One region of the Micromonospora sp. NPDC048063 genome, then DNA from elsewhere that is predicted to be linked to it. Evidence: riboswitches for the same ligand, from Rfam matches in the RefSeq annotation. Region 1 holds a riboswitch; the other holds the start of a gene.
The links. A riboswitch is a leader RNA that binds a small molecule or an ion and turns the genes downstream of it on or off. The one in region 1 is predicted to bind S-adenosylmethionine.
Positions count from the first base shown of each region.

Region 1 (3,716 bases):
CGGTGTTCGCGCCGATCTCCGCGGTCGGCACCCTCGCCGCCTCGGTCGGTCAGCGGCTCCGCCGCACGGTCGAGCTGATCGTGGGGGTCGCGGTCGGCGTTGCCGTCGGCGACTTCCTCATCTACCTGGTCGGCGCCGGGGCGTGGCAGCTCGGCCTCGTGGTGACCGGGTCGATCGTGCTGACCATCTTCGCCGGCGCCAGCGTCTCCATCGTCATCCAGGCGGCGGCCACGGCCGTGCTGATCGTCACGCTGAGCCCGAAGACCGCGAACCTGGAGATCCCCCGGTTCGTCGACGCGTTCGTCGGCGGCGGGATCGCGTTGCTGGTCACCTCGGTCCTGCTGCCGCTCAATCCGCTCCGGGTGATCAACCGGGCCGCCCGGCCGGCGCTCGACCTGCTCGCCGCCCAGCTCGACGGCGCCGCCGACGCCCTCCGCCAACGGGACCGGGACAAGGCCCAACAAGCCCTGGACCGGCTGCGCAACAACCAGGAGGAGCTGTCCACCTTCACCGAGGCGATCGAGGGGGCGAAGGAGACCGCCGTCCTCTCGCCGGCCCGGTGGCACCGGCGGGACGAACTCACCCACTACGCCGAGGCCGCCGACCCGATCGACCGGGCGATGCGCAACGCCGGCACGCTGATCCGGCGCGCGGTCACCCTGATCGAGGACGAGGAGCCCGTGCCGGAGCCGATGCCGGATGCGGCGGCCCACCTCGCCGAGTCGGTACGCCTGCTCAAGCACGAGTTCGCCGTCGGCGAGGAGCCGGAGAAGGCACGGGAGCGGGCGCTGCGCGCGGTGAGCGAGGCCGGCCGGGCGTACGCCGAGGGGGTGGGCTTCTCCGGCAGCGTGGTGATCGCGCAGGTGCGCACCACGGCCAGCGACCTGCTGGTGGCCTCCGGGATCAGCCAGGAGGAGGCGAACCGCCTGGTCCGGAAGTCCTTCGGCGACCAGGACACCCCGAGCGGCCAGGCCGAGCCGGCCGCCGCCCCGAAGCCGCCCACCGCCCCGCCGGTCGGCTGACCCGCCGCCCCGCGGGTCAGCCGTGCGGCGGCGGTCGTTCAGGCCGCCGCGGCGAGCGCGGCGAGCAGCCGGTCCACGTGTTCCGCCGTGCTGCCCAGGCCGACGCTCGCGCGCAGGGCGGTCGGCGGCAGGTCCCGCCGGCCGCTGCGCGCCGCCGCCTCGGCGAGCAGTCGCCGGGCCAGCGGGTGGGCGCAGAAGAGGCCGTCGCGCACCCCGATGTCGTGGTTGCCGGCCAGCTCCGCCGCAACGTCCGCCGAGTCCCGGCCGGCCACCACGAACGACACGATGCCCACCCGCGGCGCGTCCGGCCCGAAGGTGCGCAGCTCCACCACGTGCGGCAGGGCCGCCAGGCCGCGGCGCAGCCGGGCCAGCAGGGCCTGCTCGGCGTCGTGCAGCGCCGCCCGGTCGGCCCCGGCCAGGGCGCCGCAGACCGCCGCGAGGGCGACCGCGCCGAGCAGGTTCGGCGTGCCCGCCTCGTGCCGGGCCGGTCCGGTCGCCCAGCGTACGTCGTGGGTGGCCGCGCCGACGTGACCGGTGGCGCCCCCGCCGGCCAGGTACGGCGGCGCGGCGTCCAGCCAGTCCGCCCGCCCGACGAGCACGCCCGCGCCGAACGGCGCGTACAGCTTGTGGCCGGAGACCGCGAGGTAGTCGACGTCGAGGGCGGCGATGTCCACCGGCGCGTGCGGGGCGAGCTGCGCGGCGTCCACGGCGATCCGGGCCCCGTGCCGCCGGGCCACCCGGGCCAGCTCCGCCACCGGCCAGCGCTCGCCGGTCACGTTGCTCGCCCCGGTCACCGCGACGAGCACGGGCGGGTGGCGGTCGGCGCCGGGGCCGCCCCCCGCGCCCGGCCTGCGCAGCTCGGTGAGGGCGGCGTCCAGCGCCCGGACCGCCTCGGCCGGCTCCCGCGGCACCGGCAGCCGGACCGATCCGCGCGGCCAGGGCAGCAGGTTCGCGTGGTGCTCCCCGCCGAAGGTCACCACCGTGGTGCCGGCGGGCAGCACCCGGGCCAGTAGGTTCAGCGCGTCCGTGGTGTTGCGGGTGAAGAGCACGTGGTCGCCGGCGCGGGCGCCGAAGAAGTCGCCGACGGTCTGCCGGGCGCGCTCGTAGGCGAGGGTGCAGCGCCGGGACAGCGCCCCCGCGCCGCGATGCACGCTGGCGTACCAGGGGAGCAGCTCGGCCACCGCGTCGGCGGCGGCCCGCGCGCACGGCGCGGTGGCCGCGTAGTCCAGGTTGACCTGGCCCGGCACGCCGAGCACGTCGAGCGGCCCGGCGGTCGCAGCCGGCGGCGCGGTCCGCGTCGGGTGCGGCGCGGGCGGGGGTACGAGGGTGACGGTCATCGGCCGACCTCCGGGTCCGGGGACCCCGGGTGGGCACACCGGGCGGGGTCCGCGCTTGCCCGGCACGCGAATCGGGCCGGGCCCGGTCATCACCCGGGGCACCCCACCGCGAACCTCGACGAGGGTTGCCGGCCAGCAAGCCGGGGCTTGACGCTGGCGCTCGTGACCTGCCAGCAGCATAGCGCGCGGATGCGCCCGGTCCAGCCGGCCGGGGGTGACTACGCTGACCGCATGGCCGACACCCCGCCCGGCGCACCCCTGCCGCCGTCGCCGACCGTGCCCGCCGTCCCGCCGTCGGGCGCGGCCGCTCCCCGGATGCCGCTGCGCCGGCTGGGCTGGCGGCGGGCCCTGGTGCTGGCCGGGGTCGTCCTGCTGATCGCCGCCTGCGCGGTGTTCATGGTCTTCACGCTCGGCGAGAGCCTCGGCGTGCAGGCGCTGCTGATCGGCCTGGTCGCGGCGATCCTCCCGGTTCCGGTGCTGGTGGGCTGTTTCCTCTGGCTCGACCGGTACGAACCGGAACCGCTGAAATACTTGATCTTCTGCTTCGCCTGGGGCGCGTTCGTCTCGACCGCCGCCTCGCTGACCGTCAACGAGTTCTCGTCCGGGCTCTTCGACGACTGGGGGCTGCCGACCGCGCTGACGGCGGTGCTGGTCGCGCCGTTCATCGAGGAGCTCACCAAGGCGCTCGGGCCGATCCTGCTGCTGATCTTCCGCCGCCGGGAGATCTCCGGGATCACCGACGCCCTGGTCTACTGCGGGCTCTCCGCGATCGGGTTCGCCATGGTGGAGAACATCCTCTACCTGGGCGGCTACGGCTACGCCACCGGCGTCGAGCGGTACGGCCCGGCGACCGGCACGCAGCAGGTCATCGCGATCTTCATCGTCCGGATCCTGCTCTTCGGCTTCGCCCACCCGCTGTTCACCTCGATGACCGGGGTCGGGCTGGGCATCGCCGCCCGCACCGCCGACCGGCGCGTCCGGGTGCTCGCCCCGATCGCCGGCCTGCTGCTGGCGATGATGCTGCACGGCCTGTGGAACCTGCTGCCCACGCTCACCCAGGCCACCGGCGAGGCGCTGATCATGCTGTACGGCTTCATCGGCGTGATGGTGCCGATCTTCTTCGGCATGGTCGGGCTGGCCGTGTGGCTGCGGGCCTGGGAGGGGCGGCTCACCGAACGCACCCTGCCGGACTACGTCCGGGCCGGCTGGCTGACCCCGCCGGAGGTGGCGGCGCTGAGCAGCCTGGGGCGACGGCACGCGGCCCGGGTGTGGGCCAAGCGGGTGGCCGGGGACGCCGGCGTGCGGGCCATGCGCGGCTACCAGTTCGCGGCGACCCGGCTGGCGCTGCTGCGCGACG
Region 1 covers NZ_JBIDBG010000011.1:105,978-109,693, forward strand. Annotated here, with positions in the region: gene ACGFZ2_RS24535 (aromatic acid exporter family protein) at 1-1,022, shown strand, start outside; gene ACGFZ2_RS24540 (aminotransferase class V-fold PLP-dependent enzyme) at 1,061-2,359, opposite strand; SAM riboswitch class IV at 2,406-2,527, opposite strand; gene ACGFZ2_RS24545 (PrsW family intramembrane metalloprotease) at 2,591-3,716, shown strand, end outside.

Region 2 (3,716 bases), on a different contig from region 1:
GACGGTCAACGGGCCGCCCGGCTGCTCGCAGACCAACGGCACCGACGTCAGCATCGGCGACAACACCACGGTGGAAAGCTCGATCACCATCAGCGGGTGCTCCGGCAACGCCTCCGCCACCAGCACCGTCGCCGTGAACATCGTCCACACCTACATCGGTGACCTCGTCGTCAGCCTCGTCGCCCCCGACGGCACCGCCTACACCCTGCACAACCGCAGCGGCGGCTCGACCGACAACATCAACCAGACCTACACCGTCAACCTCTCCAGCGAGGCCGCCAACGGCACCTGGAAGCTGCGGGTGCAGGACGCCGCCTCCGGCGACACCGGCTACCTCAACACCTGGACGCTCAACCTGGTCGGCGGGACGCCCCCGGGCTGCACCGGCACGAACGGCACCGACGTCAGCATCGGCGACAACACCACGGTGGAAAGCTCGATCACCATCAGCGGCTGCTCCGGCAACGCCTCCACCGCAAGCACCGTCGCCGTGAACATCGTCCACACCTACATCGGTGACCTCGTCGTCACCCTCATCGCCCCCGACGGCACCGCCTACACCCTGCACAACCGCACCGGCGGCTCGACCGACAACATCAACCAGACCTACACCGTCAACCTCTCCTCCGAGGCCCGTAACGGCACCTGGAAGCTGCGGGTGCAGGACGCCGCCTCCGGCGACACCGGCTACCTCAACACCTGGACGCTGACGCTCTAGCGGCAACGGCGCCACCAGCGCACCCCCACACCGGGACCCCGGCTGAACCTCGGGATCTAGCGGTCCTCGCAACACCCAGACCTTCTGGGAGTTGCGAGGACCGTGTCCGTTTCTGCTGGACTCAAGGCGAAGTTCTTCGAAGACGCTGCGCGAGCAGACCGGGTTCGCCGACCACCTCGCCCGCCGCGCCACCGACCCCCGGCTACACCGTCCGGCAGCACCCGCGGCACGTGGGCGGCGCGATCGAGGAGTGACCGCCCGGAACCGAGCCCGCCGGTTCGGCCCCGGGTTCGGCGTGGGTTCGCCACCGGGCTCGGCGTCGGGGTCAGCCTCAATTCGCCGCCGGTCGCCGCCTGGGTCGGCAGCGTCTCCGCTCGCGCCGGGCGGCGCCACGTGAGGGTGGTCATAGCGGCTGGACGCGCCACCACGGGGGGCTGCTAGCCTCGTCGGCAGGTCATGAGCGCCAGCGTCAAGCCCCGGCTCGCTGGCCGGCAACCCTCGTCCGCGCAGGGGTGCCCCGGGTGAAGACCAGGCACCGGAGCAGCTCCGGTGCAAGCGTGGCCTGGTTCCCAGGTCAGCAACGACCGAGGAGAGCCATGTCCTTCCGCATCTGCGTACCGACGGTCCGCGCCGCGGCCCCGACGCCGCCCCTGACCCGGCGCCGCCACGTCGACATGATGCGGGTCTGCAGCGCCTCGTGTCGCCCCGGCGACCCGCGCTAGCCACGCACCAGACCCCCTTCCCAGGACCACCCCAGCGGTACGCCCACCGGGCGCACCGCCGGCGACGCACGCCCGTGCCCGCCGTCGGAGACCCCTTTCGGAGACACCTGTGCGATTCCTTCCCGCCCTCACCCGCGCCGCCGCCCTCGGCGTCGCCGCCGTCCTCGCCGCCACCGCCCTGACCGCCTGCGGCGACGACGCGTCCGAGGCGACCGACAACCCGTACAACCTGCTCCAGCCGGGTGTGCTGCGCACCGGCACGCTCACCGACGCCCCGCCGAACGTCTACCTCAAGGACGGCAAGTTCACCGGCTTCGACAACGACCTGCTCACCGCGGTCGCCGCGAAGGTCGGCCTGAAGGTCGAGTTCGTCGGGACGGACTTCTCCGCGCTGCTCTCGCAGGTCAACAACCGCAAGTTCGACGTCGGCAGCTCCTCGATCACCATCACCGAGGCCCGCAAGAAGACCGTCGACTTCGGCAACGGCTACGATTTCGGCCACTTCGGGCTCGACGTGCCGGCCAATTCGTCGATCACCGGTTTCGACCAGCTCGCCGGCAAGCGGGTCGTGGTCGTGCAGGGCACCGTCCAGGACGACTACGCGACCGGCGAGGGCCTCGACCCGGTCCGGGTGCCCGACTACAACGGCGCGATCAACCAGCTCAAGGCCGGCACCGCCGACGCCTGGATCGCCCCCGCCGAGATCGGCGACAAGTCGGCCGCCGACAGCAACGGCAAGATCAAGGTGGCGGGGAAGCTGCTCAGCCCGGCCCCGACGGCGTACGCGTTCGCCAAGGGCAACGACAAGCTGCGCGAGGCGCTGAACAAGGGCCTCGACGAGGTGATCGCCGACGGCACGTGGAGCCGCCTGCAGGCCCAGTACTACCCGGGCCGCCCGATCCCCGCCGACTTCAAGCCGGGCAGCGGCACCGTCCCGGTGCCGTCGGCCTCGGCCGCCTCCTGACACGTACGGACGACGAGCGAGCGGGACGGTAGGAGAACACGATGGATCCGTTGAGCACCCTGTGGGAGACCTTCTTCGACTGGGACTCCATGCGCGAGGCGCTGCCCGAGATGCTGACGGTCGGGCTGCCCAACACGCTGATCCTCGCGATCTCCGCCGCCCTGCTCGGCTCGGTGCTGGGCATGGGGCTGGCCGTCGCCGGCATCTCGCGTACCCGATGGTTGCGCTGGCCGGCGCGGGTCTACACCGACGTTTTCCGCGGCCTGCCGGCCGCGGCGACCATCCTGCTCATCGGCGTCGGTCTGGCGCCGCTGGGCATGGAGGTGTGGGGCCCCAACCCGTATCCCCTGGGCATCCTGGCGCTGTCGCTGATCGCGGCGGCCTACATCGGCGAGATCTTCCGCTCCGGCATCCAGTCGGTGGAGGCCGCCCAGCTGGAGGGGGCCCGGGCGCTGGGCCTGTCCTGGGGCGAGGCGATGCGCCTGGTGATCGTGCCGCAGGGCATCCGCCGGGTGCTGCCGGCCTGGGTGAACCAGCTGATCGCGCTGATCAAGGACTCCAGCCTGGTCTACTTCCTCGGCCTGCTGGCCAGCCAGCGGGAGCTGTTCCGGATCGGGCAGGACTACGCGGCGAACACCGGCAACCAGTCGGCGCTGCTGCTGGCCGGCCTGTTCTACCTGGCGCTGACCGTGCCGCTGACCCACGTCGTGAACTGGATCGACCGGCGGCTGCGGCACGGCCGGCAGGCCGCCGCGCCCGCCGACGCCGACGACGACCTCGACCTGGCGCTGCCGGGGGCGGCGGGAGGAAACCAGCGATGAGCATCGACACGACGACCTCGGTGAGCCTGAGCGTCCGCGACGTGCACCTGGCCTTCGGGTCGCACCGGGTGCTGCGCGGCGTGGACCTGGACGTCGCGCGGGGCGCGACGGCCTGCGTGATCGGCCCGTCCGGCTCGGGCAAGTCCACGCTTCTGCGCGCCATCAACCGGCTCATCGAGCCCGATCGGGGCGACGTGCTGCTCGACGGGCGCAGCGTGCTGGGCGACGACCCGGATGCCCTGCGGCAGCGGGTCGGCATGGTCTTCCAGCAGTTCAACCTCTTCCCGCACATGAGCGTGCTGCGCAACATCACCCTCGCGCTGCGCCGGATCAGGAAGCTTGGTGAGGACGAGGCGGCGGCGGTCGCCCGCGACCACCTGGAGCTGGTGGGGCTCGCGGCCAAGGCCGACGCCCGGCCGGCGCACCTGTCGGGCGGGCAGCAGCAGCGGGTCGCGATCGCCCGCGCGCTGGCGTTGCGGCCGCAGGTGATG
Region 2 covers NZ_JBIDBG010000005.1:249,719-253,434, reverse strand. Annotated here, with positions in the region: gene ACGFZ2_RS16190 (proprotein convertase P-domain-containing protein) at 1-718, shown strand, start outside; SAM riboswitch class IV at 1,171-1,282, shown strand; gene ACGFZ2_RS16185 (ABC transporter substrate-binding protein) at 1,550-2,404, shown strand; gene ACGFZ2_RS16180 (amino acid ABC transporter permease) at 2,446-3,225, shown strand; gene ACGFZ2_RS16175 (amino acid ABC transporter ATP-binding protein) at 3,222-3,716, shown strand, end outside.
Region 2: it holds a riboswitch for S-adenosylmethionine, as region 1 does, so the genes downstream of both, ACGFZ2_RS16185 (ABC transporter substrate-binding protein) here and ACGFZ2_RS24540 (aminotransferase class V-fold PLP-dependent enzyme) in region 1, are expected to answer to the same signal.